4 regions of the Sphingobium limneticum genome follow, and region 1 is predicted to be linked to each of the others. Evidence: riboswitches for the same ligand, from Rfam matches in the RefSeq annotation. Region 1 holds a riboswitch; each other region holds the start of a gene.
The links. Region 1 has a riboswitch for cobalamin ahead of F4U95_RS17635 (TonB-dependent receptor plug domain-containing protein). Riboswitches for the same ligand answer to the same signal wherever they lie in the genome.

Region 1 (4,611 bases):
CCCTGCGCAACGCTTCCGCCAGCCGGGCGCCGCCGCGCACGCCCTCTCCATCCTCCCGCGCGTCCGCCGAATGACGGCAGCTGCTGCATACTACCACCGCCGGGCCATCCTCGACCGCGCGCAGCATCAGACGGCCACTCCGGCGCGCAGCAAGCCGCCGCGATCGAGCAGATATTGCAACCCCAGCAACCCGCCCAGGATCATGGCGTAGCGGACGAACTGCCGCGCCAATATGTCCGGCGCGAACGCCGCCCAACCGGAATTAAGCAGCACGGCCCCGCCCAGAACGACAAGCTTGAACGCGACGAATGCCACGCCATAGGCGGCCGCCAGCCGGAGCGCAGGATGTGCTCCAGCCGATCGACCGGCCACCCAACCCGCGCACATCACCGCCGCGATCGCGGCCAGCGCCATGGTTACGGCCCAGAAGGCGTTCTCGGCGGTCATCTGATAGCCAAGCAGGCAATATCCCACCCCCTGCGACACCGCCCAGGCGGCGAGCATCAGGATGATGCCTTCCTGTCGCCGAACATACAGCGCAGCGATGGCGGCGAGCGCGGGAAAGGGCGTGGCGCAGGCCAGCACCAGTGTCGTCACGGTGCTGGCCACCGTCATCAGTCCCACCCACAGATGGCGGGCGGTGGCAGGGGACAGGCTATCCATAGTCATGCACTCCCGTTCATAGGATATCAAAACCGTGCCCTCAGGCCGGCATGGATGCTGCGCCCCAACTGACCATAGCGACGCGCCGTCTCATAATAGTCGTCGAACAGATTTTCGACCCGACCAAACAGCGTCAGCTTGTCCAGCACCGGCATTTCGGCGCGCAGGTCGACCAGCGTATAGGCATCGTTCACGAACGGCGCCACGGTCGCGCTCGTCCGCGCCGCATCCAGCGCCTTACCCGACCAACGGACTGCGACCGCCGTGCTCAGGCCGAAGGTCCAGTCATAGCGCAGCGTGCCATTGGCCGCATGACGCGGACGCCGCGCCAACTGGTTGCCATAGTTGAGGCCGGGCGAGCGATCCTCCGCCGATACCCAGCTATAATTGCCGTCCAGCGTCAATCGACCGACATGCGCGACCCCGGCCAGTTCCAGCCCGTGCGCCTCGCTGCGCTGGACATTGGCGTAATAGCCCAAGCGCGGCATGGTCGTGCCGGGCGCATAGCAAAGCGGCGGCCGGTTGGTCGTCGGGCAACCATTATAGGTGATGAGATTATCGGTGCTGCGGTCGAACCAGGTGGCCGACAGGATCAAGCCATGGTCGAACAGATGCTGTTCGATACCCGCATCCCAGCCGTGCGACTTTTCCGGCACCAGCGCCATATTCCCATAGTCGCTATAGAGTTGATAAAGCGTCGGCGCCTTGAACCCCTCACCATAGCTCGCGCGCAGAATCGTGCTGTCCTTGGCCAGCGCCCAGGCCGCGCCTGCGCCGAAGACGGTATTGCCGCCGAAGGTCGAATGATGGTCGTAGCGCACCCCACCATTAAGGGTCAGCCCGGCCAGCGGTTCGACATTGAGTTGCGCATAAAGGCTGTCGATATCGGCCGATCCACGGATGGTCGCGTAGGAGGCCAGGCTGTTGGGGGGCGATGCGGTGCGCATCCGCTGCTCTTCGCGTTCCGCGCCGAAAGTCGCCGTCCATCCCTGCCCGATCGTCAGCACGCCCTGATATTCGTAGCGGTTGGTTTCGCCCTTGGCCGCGAAGCTGAGCGGGCGCTGCTTGCGCGACGGATTGATATTGTCGCGTATCGTTTCGCTACGGCTGAAGGACAGACGGTTGTGCAGTGCCCCGCCGAACAGGTCGGCATTCAGGCCCGCATAGCCGATCCACTCCTCGGTCTGCGAATATTCCGGACTGTCGGGCACGGTCCCGGCGCTGTCGATATCGGTACGGCCCTTGGCATAATAGCCCCGCATATCGACCGACACACCCGGCGCCAGTGCAACGCCCAGCCGGCCATTGAGCGTGCTGTTGCTATAGCCGTCCTTCTCCTTGGCGCCATAGCGCGGGCTGATCGCGGAAATCCCCTGCGTCGTAAAGCGGCTGCCTGCGACCTGCCAATCGAGCGCCCCCTGCCGACCGCCCAGCGCGGCGCGGGCGCTGACGGTGTCGCGCGATCCCGCATCGATATCGAAGCTGCCTTCGATCGGCCGCTGCGCGCGCGCCGTCACGACATTGACGACGCCGCCGATCGCCTGGCTGCCCCACAGAATCGACTGCGGCCCGCGCAAAATCTCGATCCGGTCGATATCGCCGGTCATCAGCGTCGCGAAATTATAGCCGCCGCCGGTCGAGGACGGATCGGCCAGCTTGACGCCATCGATCACCAGCACGGTCTGATCGGCCTCCGCACCGCGGATACGGATCGACGTCGCCGTGCCATAGCCGCCATTGCGGGTGAAGCTGATGCCGGGCGTGCGGATCAGCAGGTCCGATACGGTGAGAGCCTGCGCGGCGTCGATCGCCGCCTTGTCGAGCACGGTGATGCTCGAGGCCACCTGCTCGATCGCCTGCGGCTGGCGCAGCGCCGTGACGATCACCTCGCTCGCATCCTCGGCCATGGCCGGCGTCGAGAAGCCGGGGATGGACAGGCCCGCCAGAATGAAAAGTCCGCTTTTTGAAATCCAGTGCATGATAATCCCCCAGTCTTTGACAGGACCGGGCGGGCGCGGCGCGACAGCGATGCCGAACGCCAATGCGCACGACTTCACCGCCGCGCGAATCCGCACGGTCAGCTTGTCGTTGCGCGAGGATATCCTCGTTCGACCGGCACACCCTGTCCGGACGAAGAACGACCGCGACAGGCAGGTCTCCTGGCTTGCGGGTCCATGCCGTTTCGAAGCGCCTTCTCGGGATCATGATCCCAATGGCCTGTGCCTCGATGGCTCGCCGCTCACAGTTGCAGGGGCAGCCGGGGTCTTGAACCCCGTTCCCTTTTGATCCCCTTGCGGGGAACCTGACGCAAGGGCCGCCGTAATGGAGTTGGATCAGGCGATCAAGTGGAAGAAGCCGCCCGTCACATGGCCCGCCCGATGGCCGGCGGGCGCAAGTGGTTGTCCCTCCGCATCGGCCATGTCGGCCAGCGCTTCGCCTTCGCTGGCGGTGATCGTCGCATAATGAAATTCATGGCCCAGCAATGGCTGTCCGGCAGGAGCGAAGCTGCTATTCTGGCGCAACCGGGCTCGGCGATAGCCCAATGTCCTGCGCCGCTGTGCGAAACTACTGTCCATCGGCAGCAGGCCCGCCATGGCATGCACCGCGCCATCCCCATCTTCCAGCGTGCGGCCCAGCACCATGTAACCGCCGCACTCGCCATGAACCGGTCGATTTTGCGCGAAGGTGCGAAGGCCCGTCAGGAAATGGTGATTGGCCGCGATCCGCCCGGCATGGAGTTCGGGATAGCCGCCCGGCAGCCAGCAGGCATCGCAATCGGCCGGCGGCGCTTCGTCCGCCAGCGGAGAGAAGAAGTGCAGCTCCGCCCCGGCCGATCGCCACCAATGCGCCATATGGGGGTAGAAGAAGCTGAAAGCCGCATCGCGGGCGATGGCGATCCGTTGCCCCGGCGGATGGATGCCCGGATTGAGTGCCGGAAAATCCGCCGTCGCTCCGGCCGCGGCATGGATCGCATCCAGATCGCATTGCGCCGCTACGCGCTGCGCGATCGCCGCGATCCCCGCTTCCAGTTCATCCGTTTCGCCCGCCTGCACCAGACCCAGATGGCGCGACGGCATGGCCAGCCCCTCATCGGTTGAAATCGCGCCCAGCAGGGGCAGGCCGATGCGGGCAAAGCCATCCTCTATCATGCGGCGATGGCGGGGGCTGGCCACCCGGTTGGCGATCACGCCGGCAATGGCGGGCGCGCCCGGAAAGGTCGCGCAGCCATGCGCCACCGCTGCCACCGTCTGCGCTGCGGCGCGGGCATCGACGACCAGCAGCATCGGCCAGTCCAGCAGGTGCGCGACATCGGCGGAGGCGCCTGACCGACCTTCCGCCCGTGCGCCGTCATAAAGGCCCATCGCCCCTTCTGCGACAACGAGTTGGACAGTGGATGCGACATGTGCGGCCAGCCCGCGCAGCATGGCCGGCGCCATGGCGAACCCGTCCAGATTGATCGAGGGCCGCCCGGTCGCGGCCGCGTGAAAGGCCGGATCGATATAGTCCGGCCCGCATTTGGCGCCGTGCACGGCGAGGCCGCGATCGGCAAAGGCCCGTTGCAGGCCGATCGTCACCATCGTCTTGCCGGCGCCCGACGCAGGGGCGCCGATGATCAGCCCTTTTCCAAGCATCACAGATCGTCGCTCGATGCGGCAAAACCCTGGACCAGCGCGATCAGGCTGGCATCCACGGCGGCGTCGATCTCCACCAGTCGAGCGATATCGCCGCCCTGCGGGCCAGTGGCAAAACCGGTCCACCCCGTTACCAGAGCCTGCACCGCCGACTGGATCATCATGCCGCGCGCGGGCGGTAGGCCCACCGCGCCGATCTGTGCGCTCAGACGATCGGCTATCGCCTCCATGGAGCCGATATGGGCCGGCGCAGCGGCGATCAGCAGCGCCGCGTCGCGGGTCACGCGTTGCTTGCGCCAGAGCGATTGACCAAAGC
Region 2 (4,611 bases), on a different contig from region 1:
CATTTGGTGGCGTGAAGACGCGGTCGTTTCGCGCTGCGTTTGCGACTGTTTGGAAATGCGCCCTTTGCCGTGCCGCATCGAAAATGCGCTCTTTCGCGCATTTTACGAACGGTGTCTTATCGCGCCAGGCGATAGCCGTTGGGGGTGGTCGTGACCTGTGCGTTCAGGCTGAGCGATACGGCTTTCAGAAACTGGTCGGGGCGTGACAGGTCGAAGCGGCCGCCGATTTTTTCCTGCGCGAGTGCGGCGTCGACGACGATGATTTTCCGCGGAAGGTAGCGATTGAAATCTGCCGCTGCGTCGGCGACCGATTGATCGATGAAGATGATCTCACCCGCGCGCCAGGCCATGAGCGAGGCGACTTGTTCGCTGCTGTGGGTTTCGACCCGATGCATGCCGTCGCCTTCGACGATGATCGACTGGTTGGGCTTCAACGCCTCGGCGTCTGCGGTGTCGCGCAGGGGCATGGCGGGGCCGTCCACCAGGGTTACTTTCACCCGGTCGTCCGTAACGCGGGCATCGAACAGGCCGGGTGTGAGCGACAGCGATCCCGCATCCGCGTGAAAGATGGCGCTGTCGCGGCCGCGCAGGTCGAGCGCCACTTCACCGCGCTCCAGGCGCAGCGCCCGCTGCTTTTTCGAGAACTGCCATGACAAGGACGTGTCGGTGTTGAGGTAGGCGATGCTGCCGTCCGGCAGGTTGACGCGCCGGGTTTCGCCCACGCCCGTCGTTGCATTGTCCCAGGCATAGGCGCGCTGCGCGACGAAGCCGGATCCGATGACGGCGAGCGGCACGCCGACAGCGGCGATCCGGAGCCATTGACGACGGGTGAACGCGGGCGCTTCATCCGTGCGCGGGTGAAGCGCTGCCGGGGATGCGGTGGCGATCCGCTCCCAATTGGCAACGACGCGCGCGTAAGCGACGGCGCGAGCCGGATCGCCGCGTCGCCATTTTTCGAAATCATCTGCATGTGCCGTGCCCGCCTCCAGCGCAGCGAACCATCGCGACGCTTCGGCAATGAGGGCGTCCTGACCCAGCGGATCCTTAGAAATCGTCATCTGTCGTTCGTTATATTCGCCAATCGGGCCAATCCATGAGGGGGATCAATCCCTTCCTTCTATCTAACAGGCGCTTGCCGGTCAGAGAAGCATCTTCTCCTGCGACTGTTCCGATACGTCGTCCATGGCCGGTTCGTAAGGGGTGAGGGCATGGGTCAACAGTTGGACGGCGCGGGCCAGACGCTTTTCGAATGTGGAGATACTGATGCCCAGATCGTCGGCTATGGCGCGCGGACTTTCTTCGCCGAAACGGCGACGGACAAGGGCGATGCGACAGCGGTCGGGGAGTGCGGCGATCGCCTGATGCACGCGGGCCATTTGCGTGCGGGCGGCGACGATGCGGAAACTGTCAGGCATGTCGTCGGCGACATCGGTTATGGCTGGAGCAGGCATGGGTTGCATGGTGACGACACGGGCCTGTCGGATACGGTCGATAGAATGGCTGTAGATCATGCGCATCACATAGCCGGGCGGATTGGCGATGGCGGTCCAGCCGTCGAGCGTGAACAGCTTGGCATAGACTTCCTGCACGATGTCGCCCGCTTCGTCTTCGTCACGCACGGTGCGGCGCGCATAGGCGATATAGGCGCTTTCGTGCGGCAGGACTTCGTCCACGAACCAGCGGTCAATAGGGCGAACATGAAGCGCAGTCACGACTGTGAACTCGGAATATCATGGGAGGGCGGCTGGTGAGTAGGTCGATAAAATGTAAGTTTTGCGACATCCCAGAGAGATTATTCCGCTTGCGATATCAGGCGTCGGCCTGTCCTGCCCCGATCCGATGCGCCTTAAATCCGCCGGATTGACGCGCCGCCCGCCCGTCCTTTGGCGGTAAGGACGATGCTCCGCAGGGATGGCGGTATCGTCATCCATGTGACCTCGATCAACGACGACTCCCGCTGCTGGCACCGAATATGTCATCGACGGCGGAACCGTACCGACGGCGTTATGAGGGAGGCAATATTATAGAAGCCGATCAGTCCGCTGAAGAACAATGCGGAAGTCTCTTGCGCCGGCAACATGAGAATCATAGATGGGTGTGTCGATGCGGCGCCTTTGGGAGCCGAGGAGACAAAGATCGCGTCGGTTCCCCGGAAACGGGGATTAAAATGGGAACATGGTGAGGATGGTGCGAGCCGTCCAAATCCAGGGCTGTCCCTGCAACTGTAAGTGGCGAGCGCGATATACATGAGCAGACGGCATTGCGACCGATCTGCCAGCCACTGGGCCGGACGCTAAATCATGCGAGGCCTGGGAAGGCCGTATATCAAGCGATGACCCATGAGCCAGGAGACCTGCCGGCGTCTGGTCGCTCTTGCCTTGGTCCAGGGGATGGCCGCGGCACGGTAACTCCGTCTGAGCGACGAACGAGCGGCTGGGGCCGCATCGGACGCTGTGTGTCGGCCGCCCCTGGCGTCCGGCCGATGCCGGCTGCCGACCGTTCGTGAACGGCACGCCCCCGCCCGATTGTCGTGCGATGCCGAACGGGGGTTGAATATGTTGAAATGTGCACCGGCTGCGATTGCGGCCTTCTCTCTTGTTGCGCCTGGCGCTTTTGCCCAACCGTCTGCCGAAGACACGGACGAGGCGGCCATCATCGTCACCGGCGTCGTCGATCCGCTGCGCCTCAACCAGAAAAATGACGGGGCGAGCCGGCTTGGCCTTACCGCGCTGGAAATGCCGGCCAGTGTCGAAACGCTGGATGGCGACGCCATTCGCCTGCGCGGCGACCTTACCATTCAGGATGCTGCCGCGCGCGCGACGGGCATCGTCAACACGTCGGGCGTGTTCGGTTTCGGCCTCTCTGCGCGGGGCTTTACCGGGCAGAATTCGGTCATGACCCTGTATGACGGCATGCGCATGTACAATAATACGCTGACCTTCCCCGCCGATCCGTGGATGGCGCAAAGCGTGGAGATTTTGCGCGGCCCGGCTTCAGTCCTTTATGGCGAAGGCGCGATCGGTGGCGCGGTCAACGTCGTGCGCAAGCAGCCGTCGGACAATATGCAGGTCAGCGGGCGCGTAGGCGTGTCGTCCTATGACAGCTTCAATATCGGGGTCGGCGCAGGCGGCCCGGTTACGGACGGTGTCGCTTTCCGCGCGGATGCCAGCGTTCGCCGGTCCGAAGGGTGGATGACGCGGGGCGACGCCGATGCAGTGGCGCTGGCCGGCGCTATCCGGCTGAAGCCCGCCGCGAATCTGAGCATCACTCTGTCCCATGACTATAGCGAACAAAATCCCCGCACCTGGTTTGGCGTGCCGCTCGTCAATGGCGCGCTTGATCGCTCGATCAGGAAGAACAACTATAATGTCGCCGATGCCCGGCTGCGCTTCCGCGACAATTGGAGCCAGGCGAAAATGGAGTGGCAACCGTCGGACGCATTGACCATCCGGAGCATATTCTATCATTTGTGGGCGAACAAATATTGGAAAAATGCCGAAACCGTCACCTATGTGCCGGCGACGGCCAGCAATGCCGCGCAGGTCCGCCAATCCAGTTTCCTGGAACTGTACCATATACAAAAACAGACCGGCAACCGTACCAGTGCGACGTTGAACCATGGCGTCGGCGGACTGGACAATAGTCTGGTGATCGGCTTCGACGTCAATCGCATCAGTTACAAGAATGTCAGTAACAGCGGCAATAATGCAACGCGCTTGGTCGATGCCGCCAATCCCGATCCGGGGCTGTTCCTTCATCAGCCTGGCGCACCGACCAAGCCGCGCTACACCAATCGCATCCGCCAATATGCGCTGTTTGCCGAGGATCGACTGAAGTTCAGCGAGCAATTCTCGCTGGTGGGGGGCCTGCGCTACGATCGGCCGGAAATTACCAAGACCGACTATGTGAACGCGGCCAACAACTTCGTCGCCACCCCCGATGCGGTGACATGGCGCATGGGCGCGGTCTATAATCCGGTGCCGTCGCTGGCGCTCTATGGCCAATATGCCACGGCGGCCGATCCGGTCGGCGCGCTGGTGTCCACCAGCATGGCGCAAAGCGATTTCGACCTGTCGACCGGCCGGCAATATGAGGCAGGGATAAAGCATATCTTCTGGGGGTCGCGCGGGCAGTGGACCTTGGCCGCCTATGATATCGTCAAGCGCAAGCTGCTGACATCCGACCCGTTGATTCCCACTATTCAGGTACAGGTGGGCCAGCAAAGCTCACGCGGCGTGGAGGCTTCGCTCTTCCTTGAGCCGATCGACCGTCTCAGCATCATGCTCAATGGTGCGCTGGTCCGGGCGCGCTATGACGATTTTGCGGAGTCGGTAGGCGGCGTGCTGTTCCAGCGGGCCGGTAACCGCCCTAGCAATGTGGCGGCAAAGACCGCTAACGCGTTCGTCAGTTGGGAGTTTGCCGATAATTGGGTGATGGACGGTGGCGTCAGCCATGTCGGCAAACGGTATCAGGACGCGGCGAACAGCCGGATCGTCCCGGCCTACACGCTCACCGATGCAGGGGTGCGCTGGCAATTTGTCGAGGGGGCGAGTGCCGCGCTGCGCGTGCGCAACATCTTCAATGAGACTTATGCCCGTGCCACTTATGGCA
Region 3 (4,611 bases), on a different contig from region 1:
CACCGCGCCGATGCGCCGCTTCGCCTGTGTGCCTTCGCCCGGATCGTTGACGATGAAGGGATAGAGTTGCGGCAGCGGCCCGGCGCAGATTTCCGGGAAGCAATTTTCGGACAGGGACACCGCCTTGCCCGGCAGCCATTCCAGATTGCCATGCTTGCCGACATGGACGACAGCCTGCGCGCCGAAATGCGCCTCCAGCCAGATATGGAACGCCAGATAGGCGTGCGGCGGCGGCAGAGCTGGGTCGTGATAGCTGGCCTTGGGATCGATATTATAGCCGCGCGCGGGCTGAACAGCGAGTGCGACACCCCCAAAGCGATGCACGGCCAGGCGAAAGGCGCCGTCGCGTACGAAGGGATCGGCCTCCGGATCGCCCCAACGCTCTACCATGGCGGCGCGCGCTTGCGCCGGAATGGCGGCGAAGGCGATGCGATAATCGGCGAGCGGCAGGGCAACCTCGCCGGGACGATCCAATGAAGACAGGTCGTTGGTGACGCCGCCGGTCAGCAGTTCCATAAGCCCGGCGCCGGTCCTGGGCGCGTTGCCGATATCATAGCCCGCTGCCGCCAGCCCGGCGAGGATCGCGGCGGCGCTGGCCGGCGTGTCGAGGCCCACGCCATTGCCGATCCGCCCGTCGCGATTGGGATAATTGGCCAGCACCAGCGCCACGCGCCGTTCGCTTGCTGGCGTACGGCGCAGCCGTGCCCAATGGGCGGCAAGATCGGCGACGAAGGCGACGCGATCGGGCGCCACGCGCGGGACGATGATGCCGCATTGGGTCAGCGCGTCGAACCGCTCTGCCGCCTTGAACGCGACGGCGCGGGTGAAGATGCGGCCGTCCACTTCGGGCAGCACGACATTCATGGCCAGGTCGCGGGGGCCAAGGCCACGGGCGGCATCCTGCCATTCGCCCTGTTCGACGCCGGCGAATGCCAGCTGGAGAATGGGGCAGTCGGCCCGTTCCAATATGCTGGCCGTGCGCGGTTCGGATGAGGTGGAGGCGGCAAAGCTCGTGGCGTTGAGGATCACGTCCGGCCTGATGTCGGCCAGTACGCCTTTCAGCCAGTCCATCGCGAAAGGCTCGCGCAAGGCCCGGACATGGATCGGCGCGACGTTGAAACCGCGCGCCTCCAGCGCCGCGATCATCGCATCCACCGCGTCCAGCGTGCCGGCCACCATCAGCGCGCGGTAGAAGATCAGACAGGCGACGGGCGCGCTTTGCCTCCAGCGCGCGCGCAGGTCGGACAGGGCAGGGCGATCGACGCCGGAGAGATAGAGGCCTGCGTCGGCGACCGGCACCGGATCGTCGGGCGTGCCGGCATCGCGTCCTATCGTGCGCGCCGCCGTGCGCAGGAAGCTCAGCGCATTGGCCATCCCGCCCTGCCGCAGATAGTCGCGCAGCCGGTCGATCAATGCGGCCGGCACGGTCGAAGCCCGGTCGAGCGCGGGGTCATCCTCCCGCCCGTCGGCGATCGCGGCGAAGGCGATGTTTCGCTCCCGTGCCACCTGCGCGATCTCGTCTATTCCATAGGGCCAGTAGCTTTTGCCGCCGAGCAGGATGACGCAGACGAATTTCGCCTGGGCGATTACCTTTTCGACATAGAGGTCGACCGAATAGGGGTGGCGCAGCTGGAGCAGATTGGCGAGGCGCACGCTGGGCGCCCCGCACATCGGATCTTCATCTGTCAGGCGCGCCGCCGCCTTGGCGAAACAGGCCAGTTCGCTGTCCGCTACCGTCAGGATCACGATATCGCCCGGCGACTGGTCGAGGTCGATCGCCTCCTGGCCATTGGATATCGTGCCGGGCGTGGCGGACAGAAGGTGCATCAGCCGATGACCGGCTTGAGCGCACCCTCAATTGCGGCGCGATCCAGCCCCTTCTGGCCGATCACGACCAACTGGGTGCGACGGGCTTCCTCCGCCTTCCAGGCGCGGTCGAAATAATGCTGGATGCGCGGGCCGACTGCCTGCACCACCAGCCGCGACGGCTTGCCGGCCACCGACACCATGCCCTTGACGCGCAAAATGTCGTGGGCGGCGATCGTGGCGTTCAGCCCCGTGACCAGCGCATCGACATCGGCGACATCGCCGCCCGACAGGATGAAGCTGTCGAAATCATCATGATCATGCTCCTCCATCCCGTCGATATGCGACGGGCGGGCGTCCAGATCATCTTCGGCCGCCGCGCTCAGGCCCAGCAGCGCGGCCGGATCGATGGCCCCCTGCGCGCTGTGGATGATCGCCACGCCGGGGCGGGTTTCCGCCTTCACCTGCGCCTCTACCGTCGCCAGCGTGGCGGCGTCGACCAGATCGGTCTTGTTCAGCACCACCATGTCGGCGCAGATCAGCTGTTCCTCGAACAATTCCTCCAGCGGGCTGTCATGGTCCAGATTGGGGTCCGCCGCGCGCGCCGCCGCCAGTGCCACTTCGTCCGCGGCAAAGCGTCCGGCGGCTACCGCGTCGGCGTCGATCAACGCGATCACCCCGTCCACCGTGGCGCGGGTGCGGATGTCGGGCCATTGGAATGCCTTCACCAGCGGCTTGGGCAGGGCCAGGCCGCTGGTTTCGATGATGATATGTTCGGGCGGATTGGGCCGATCGAGCAGCTTCTGCATGGTCGGCAGGAAATCGTCGGCCACGGTGCAGCAGATGCAGCCATTGGCCAGTTCTACGATGTCGTCTTCCGGGCAGGCCTCGTCATTGCAGCCCTTCACCAGTTCGCCATCGACGCCGACATCACCAAATTCGTTGATGATCAGCGCCAGCCGGCGCCCCTTGGCATTTTGCAGCAGATGGCGGATCAGCGTGGTCTTGCCCGCGCCCAGAAATCCGGTGATGACGGTGGTCGGCACTTTGCTCATGATCTTATCCCTTATCGCGCGTCTAAAAAACGCAGGGACTTAACCGTTCGCGAACGGTCGATGCACAGGATCGGCCGGGCACCCATGTCAGGGCAGCCGGCCTCGCGCATCGTGCGGCCCCTGCCGCTTCGTTCGTCGCTCAGACGGGTTGGACCGTGCCCCGGCCATCCCCTGGACCAAAGCAAGAGCGACCAGACGCCGGCAGGTCTCCTGGCTCATGGGTCATCGCTTGATACACGGCCTTCCCAGGCCTCGCATGTTGCAGCGTCCGGCCCAGTGGCTGCGGCACGGGGCGCCTTGCCCCGTCGCATCTGTGTATCGCGCTCGCCACTTACAGTTGCAGGGACAGCCTCGGATTAGGGCCGCGTGTCGCCGCCCGCACCGCGTTCCCATTTTAAGCCTCTTGCGAGGCACCGGCGCGATCTATTCACCCATATGTCGCAAGACGCATGGGCGGATATGCGGATAGAGGCGGCAATGAAGGTCCGCAACTCTTTTCAGCCCGGCTCCAGCGACTGGAGCCGCCAGCGACCGTTGAAGGACAGGGTGGTGCGCGACAGAGGCGCGATGTCGATGGACAGGCTGGCGCGCAGCGGCATGGCGAGCGCATGGGCGATCGCGGCACGGATCGGCATCGGATGGGTCAGGGCACAGATGGACGCACCAGTCGCGGCGAGGGCATCGAGCCAGCCACCGACCCGCAACTGACAGGCGTGCAGGCTTTCGCCATCCGGGCCGCCTCGCGCCGGATCGGCCAGCCATTGTGCCAGCGCTTCGGGTTCCTCTGTCGCGATCGTCGCAAAGTCGTGCCCGGCCCATCGGCCGTGATCGATGTCGCGCAATGCCGGCTGGGGCAGGGGCGTGACGCCCATGGCCTGCGCCGTTTCGATCGCCGACAAGGTGGGGCTCGATTGTACCGCGTCCCGGAAACGAACCGGCAGGACCAGCGCAGCGGCATCGCGCTGGCCGCCCTCGTCCAGCGCCTCATCAATGGCAGGAAAGCCGCCCTGTCGGCTGGCGCGCGTCGGCCCGGCGCAAAGCAGCAGCAACGATGTCGTCAGCATGGCCTCCAGCAGATGATTGACGGCGTCCCTACGCTCAGCCTAAAGCACGGGTCGTTCAGAAAGAAGAAGCCGGTGCAATTCCGGCGCGGTCGCGCCACTGTTATCGCCGTCCATAGCCGACGTCGAGAGCCAGACCTTCCTTCCGAACCGCGACATTATTTTCCGGGGACGCGCAATCCCGTGCAGGAGTATCAGGCCATGGCGAACACCGCCGCTCTGTTCGACGATCCGTTCATCCCCGTTCGCGGCGATGCCACCATCCCGGTTGCGGATATCGCGCCCTGGGCCGTGCTGGGCACGCTGATCGCGCTCATCTTCCTCTATTTCGTCAGCACCGAACAGGGTGCCTTTGCGCTGTTCGACGGCATGTATGTGCATGAATATGTGCATGACGGCCGCCATCTCCTCGGCTTTCCCTGTCACTGACGCCCGGCCGTGACCCGTACATTATTGTGGCGCGGGATGCTGGCCGGCATCCTGGCGGCGCTGCTCGCCACGCTGGTCGCGCGCGTGATCGCCGAACCGCAGATCGACCTCGCCATCGGCTATGAGGCGTCGCATGCCGCGCACCATGCGCCGGCCGCAGCCGAAGAGCCGGAACTGGTCAGCCGCGATACGCAGAAGGGCGCCGGGCTGTTCACGGCGCTGGCCCTCTATGGCGCGGCGGTCGGCGGCATCTTCTCGCT
Region 4 (4,611 bases), on a different contig from region 1:
GCGGCGCGGCTATATGACCGGCACCGGCACGTTGATCGACGATCTCATGCATCGCGTTGGCCTCACCAATCTCGCCAGCCGGCTCGGCAAGCCGATGCTGGCGCAGATATCGCTGGAGGAAATGGTCGCCGCTCGCCCCGACTGGCTGATCGTGGAAAGCGCGACCGACCGGGTGGTCGATCAGGGCACGGAAATGCTGCACCATCCCGCGCTGCGCACCATCCCGCGCATCAGCCTGCCGCAAAGCTGGACCGTGTGCGGCGGCCCGGCCTATGTGCAGGCGGCAAGGGCCATCACGGCGCGCCTGAACGCGCCGCGCTGACCCCAGCCAAAAGCCCTCAGAAGCGGACACGCACGCCGCCATAGGCAGCGCGGCCATAGGTGCCGTAACCATAGGCCGTCTGGTAATTCTCATCGGTCAGATTGTCGACGCGACCATAGACTTCCAGATGCTCGCCCACGGGGAAGGAGGCCCTGATGCCGGCCAGCGCATAGCCATCCAGACGGCGCGTGTTCGCCGCATTGTCGAAACTGTCGCCGACCATCGTGACGGTCGCGCCGGTCGACAGGCCGAAGGGCCAGACATAGTCGGCCGACACGCTCACCGCATTGGCGGCGCGGCGGGCCAGACGATTACCATAGGTGGCCGATCCGACCGACCGGTCGCGCGCATCTACATAGGAGTAGCTGCCCGTCACGGTCAGCGCGTCCACCGGCTTCAAGGCGATCGATGCTTCCACGCCCTTGGCGCGGGTGCGGTCCAGATTGGCGTAGCCACCAAAGGGCGGAAGCGAGACGTCATAATTGATCTGGTTGCGGGTATCGCGCTGGAACGCCGTGACCGACAACACCGCGCGGCCACCATCCAGCCGCTGGTCGAAGCCGACATCATAGCTTTTCGACCGTTCCGGGGTCAGCGCCCTGTTGCCGCTAAACGTGTCGTACAACTGATAGAGCGACGGCGCCTTGAACCCCTCGCCATAGCTCAGCCGTACATTTGTCGCGCCGCCATTGGGCGAATAATTGGCGTTGGCGCCAAAGGTGGTCGCGCCGCCGAACTGGCTATGATCGTCATGACGCAGGCCGCCGGTGACGGCCAGGCCCGTGAAGGGCTTCACGATCGCCAGCGCATAGACGCTGTCGATGTTGATCTTCGCGCTCGTCGTGCTGAAGGCGTCGTAATAATCATAGTCCGGCCGCTCATGCTCGTAACCGAAGACCAGCTTGGCCTGATCGACCGGGGCATAGACGCCTTCATATTCGAAGCGCAGGTTGGTGCCGCTATAGCCATAATCGACATCCGCGCCGCGCGCCGAATAATAGTCGCGATCGTTGCGCATCCAGGTGACGGCCGCCCGATTGGTCAGCTTGCCGTCCAGCAGCGCAAGGTTGATGCCGGCATAGCCGACATATTGGTCGGTAATGGCGACTTCGGGCGTATCGGCCAATATATAGGCCGGCGCCGGGAAGCCATCTACGTCCAGATCGGCATGGATATAATAGCCGCGCAGGTCGAGGCTCAGGCTGTCCGAAAAGGCCAGCTTCAATCGTGCATTGGCGGCGATATTCTCGCTGCCGTCGCGCTCTGTGCCGTTGGCGGCCGACGAAATGCCATCGGTGCGGAAATAGGCAGCGCCCACGCCGCCCGACGCGATACCGGCGGTACCGGATATGTCGGCCTTCGCACTGAACGTGTCGCTATAGCCATATTCGGCCGAAGCGTTGGCGCCGAAGCCTTCGGCCGGCACGCCGGTCATGATATTGACCACGCCGCCGATCGCCTGGCTGCCATGCACCACCGAGTTGGAACCGCGCAGCACCTCGATCCGGCGGATATTGCCGGTCAGCAGCGGGCCGAAATCATAGCCGTCGCCAATGCCGCTGGGGTCGTTCACCTTCACCCCGTCGATCAGCACCAGCGTCTGCGTCGTTTCCGCACCGCGCAGCGACACGCCGGTCTGCGCGCCGACGGTGCCGTTGCGGTTGAAACGCACGCCCGGCGTCGTCGCCAGCAGGTCCACCACGTCGATCGCCTGCCGCGTTTTGATCGTGTCCGCGTCGATGACCGTGATCGCCTGACCGACCTCATCGCGCGACTGTTCGATGCCCGCGGCGGTCACGACGATATCGTCGTCCGCCTGCGCAAAGGCCGGATTGGCAGCAACCAGAGCCACCAGCGAAAGTCCATATTTCAACATTGTCATTGCCCCTAAAGCGTCGGTGCGACGTCGGCAGGGGCGTCCGCCCGAAAGCGGTCGGGCCTTTGGGGGGATGACGCCATATCCCGTCCGCAGCCCGATGCGGCCCCGGCCGCATGGCGTCGCTCGACGGAAAACCACCGTGCCCCGACCATCCCCTGGACCAAAGCAAGAGCGACCAAGCGCCGGCCGGTCTCCTGGCTCGCGGGTCACGGCACGATGCACGCCTTCCCGGATTGCTCCAGTGGCTGCCCTTTTTTGGGGGCCAGTGCATCGCGCTATCCGCTCACAGTTGCAGGGACAGCCGTGGATTAAGGCGCTTGTGACGCCCGCACCACATTCCCGATTAACCCGTTTCCGGGCACCGGCGCGATCATGTTGCAGGAAAGACATGCCTCCCCCACACCGCGCGCCATAAGGGAAAGCCGGGACGCTGCCAAGCGGTCCTATGTTTGGCGGATGTCGCTGTGGCCCCGCAGCAACAGGGCGTCGGACCGCGCCAACACGACCAGCGACAATCCCGCCGCCTCGGCCCGCTCCGCCGCCAGCCGGGTTGGGGCAGATATGGTGACCAGTAGGGGGCAATCGGCCAGCACCGCCTTCTCCACCAGTTCATAGGAACAGCGCGACGACAGCAGCGCAAAGCCGCCGTCCCAGTCCGCCTCCATCCGCGCCATCGCACCGATCAGCTTATCGAACGCATTATGCCGCCCGACATCCTCCCGCGCCAGCCGGATCGCGCCGTCCGCCCCGACCCAGGCCGCCGCATGGGCCGCACCGGTCGCGGCGTTGAGTGGCTGATGATCGCGCAAATCCTCTAGTGCGCGAAAGATGGCATCCCGATCCGCCCGCGACGTCGTCGTCACGCGCGGCAAAGGCCGGATCGCCTGCTCCAGATTCTCGATCCCGCACATGCCGCAGGAGGAATCGGACGCGCGATGCCGCACCCGATCCAGCAATCCATCGGTGCGATGCGGCGGCAATGTCGCGCGGGCGACGATCCCCGCGCCTGTATCATGCACATCCACGTCCAGCAGTGCATCGTCCCGGCTCACCAGCCGCTCGGCCAGGCTGAACCCCTGCACCAGATCGCCGATATCGCTCGGCGTCGCCATCAACACCGCATAGCCCGCGCCATTATATTCGATCGCTACCGGCACTTCTTGCGCCAATGGCCGCTCGACCGCCCGCGTTGCGCCGTCGGGGGTCAGGCGATCGAATGTCAGGGGGCTGGCGGCGGCATCATCCATGATCACGGCCTAGCGGTGGACGGGCCGCCGCTCAACCGGCGTCGCAATGGCCGGCCTCATCCACGGCATTGAACTGCGCCGCATCGACATCGGGCGCCGGCCGGCCCTGCGCCATTCGGGCCACCGCGGCGGCTACCGTCGGCGAAAGCCGTTCGGGCTGATCCTGCGCGATGGCGACGATCTGCGCCTTCATCCGCGGATCCCAGAAGCGGGTCAGATGTTCGGCCAGCGCTTCCGTCGCCTTCGCTTCGCCCATCATTGCCATGTTGCGGGCGATCTGGTGCGCCATATAGACCAGCCTGTCCGTGGTGGACATGACATGCGTATCGTCGCTCATATGCCCGCCTATTCCGCCGCTTCCAGCGGGGCGATGCGGCGGCTGGTCCGGGCCTGCTCCGCATAATCCTGCTGCCAGTCGCTCGGCCCGTTGGACGCCATCACCTGCACCGCCGTCACCTTATATTCGGGGCAATTGGTGGCCCAGTCCGAATAGTCGGTGGTGATGACATTGGCCTGCGTCTCGGGATGATGGAAGGTCGTATAGACCACCCCCGGCGCGACCCGCTCGGTAATCAGCGCGCGCAAGGTCGTCTCCCCCGCCCGGCTGCGCAGCGTCACCCAGTCGCCATCCTTCAGGCCGCGATTGTCGGCGTCGCTCGGATGGATCTCCAGCCGGTCCTCGGGATGCCAGGCGGTATTGGCCGTACGCCGGGTCTGCGCCCCGACATTATAGTGGGACAATATGCGCCCGGTCGTCAGCAACAGCGGGAAGCGCGGCCCGGTCTTCTCGTCGGTCGGCACATAGTCGGTGACGACGAATTTGCCCTTCCCCCGCACGAAGCCGTCGATATGCATGGTCGGCGTTCCGTCCGGCGCGGCGTCATTGGCCGGCCATTGCAGCGATCCTTCCGCCTCCAGCCGGTCATAATGCACGCCGGCAAAGGTTGGGGTGAGCGCCGCAATCTCATCCATGATCTGCGCGGGATGGTCGTAGGTCCAAGCCAGCCCCATGGCATTCGCCACCAATTGCACGATCTCCCAATCGGCGTAGCCATTGAGCGGCGCCATCACCTTGCGCACGCGCTGGATGCGCCGTTCGGCATTGGTGAAGGTGCCGTCCTTCTCCAGAAAGGTCGATCCGGGCAGGAAGATATGCGCATAAT

Region 2: linked by a shared signal. The riboswitch ahead of F4U95_RS00960 (TonB-dependent receptor) and the one ahead of F4U95_RS17635 (TonB-dependent receptor plug domain-containing protein) in region 1 are both predicted to bind cobalamin.
Region 3: linked by a shared signal. The riboswitch ahead of cobW (cobalamin biosynthesis protein CobW) and the one ahead of F4U95_RS17635 (TonB-dependent receptor plug domain-containing protein) in region 1 are both predicted to bind cobalamin.
Region 4: linked by a shared signal. The riboswitch ahead of F4U95_RS10205 (TonB-dependent receptor plug domain-containing protein) and the one ahead of F4U95_RS17635 (TonB-dependent receptor plug domain-containing protein) in region 1 are both predicted to bind cobalamin.

What each region holds. Positions count from the first base shown of each region.
Region 1 covers NZ_VYQA01000014.1:115,023-119,633, reverse strand. The annotation lists gene F4U95_RS17645 (DUF1636 domain-containing protein) at 1-127, opposite strand, end outside; gene F4U95_RS17640 (hypothetical protein) at 127-663, opposite strand; gene F4U95_RS17635 (TonB-dependent receptor plug domain-containing protein) at 690-2,642, opposite strand; cobalamin riboswitch at 2,796-2,984, opposite strand; gene F4U95_RS17630 (cobyrinic acid a,c-diamide synthase CobB) at 2,997-4,295, opposite strand; gene F4U95_RS17625 (TetR/AcrR family transcriptional regulator) at 4,295-4,611, opposite strand, start outside.
Region 2 covers NZ_VYQA01000001.1:255,194-259,804, reverse strand. The annotation lists gene F4U95_RS00970 (FecR family protein) at 117-1,058, opposite strand; gene F4U95_RS00965 (RNA polymerase sigma factor) at 1,140-1,712, opposite strand; cobalamin riboswitch at 2,126-2,375, shown strand; gene F4U95_RS00960 (TonB-dependent receptor) at 2,556-4,611, shown strand, end outside.
Region 3 covers NZ_VYQA01000017.1:85,742-90,352, reverse strand. The annotation lists gene cobN (cobaltochelatase subunit CobN) at 1-1,827, opposite strand, end outside; gene cobW (cobalamin biosynthesis protein CobW) at 1,827-2,861, opposite strand; cobalamin riboswitch at 3,045-3,294, opposite strand; gene F4U95_RS19255 (histidine phosphatase family protein) at 3,359-3,925, opposite strand; gene F4U95_RS19250 (CbtB domain-containing protein) at 4,124-4,351, shown strand; gene F4U95_RS19245 (CbtA family protein) at 4,361-4,611, shown strand, end outside.
Region 4 covers NZ_VYQA01000006.1:180,458-185,068, forward strand. The annotation lists gene F4U95_RS10200 (ABC transporter substrate-binding protein) at 1-322, shown strand, start outside; gene F4U95_RS10205 (TonB-dependent receptor plug domain-containing protein) at 339-2,198, opposite strand; cobalamin riboswitch at 2,369-2,582, opposite strand; gene fdhD (formate dehydrogenase accessory sulfurtransferase FdhD) at 2,645-3,448, opposite strand; gene F4U95_RS10215 (formate dehydrogenase subunit delta) at 3,480-3,785, opposite strand; gene fdhF (formate dehydrogenase subunit alpha) at 3,794-4,611, opposite strand, start outside.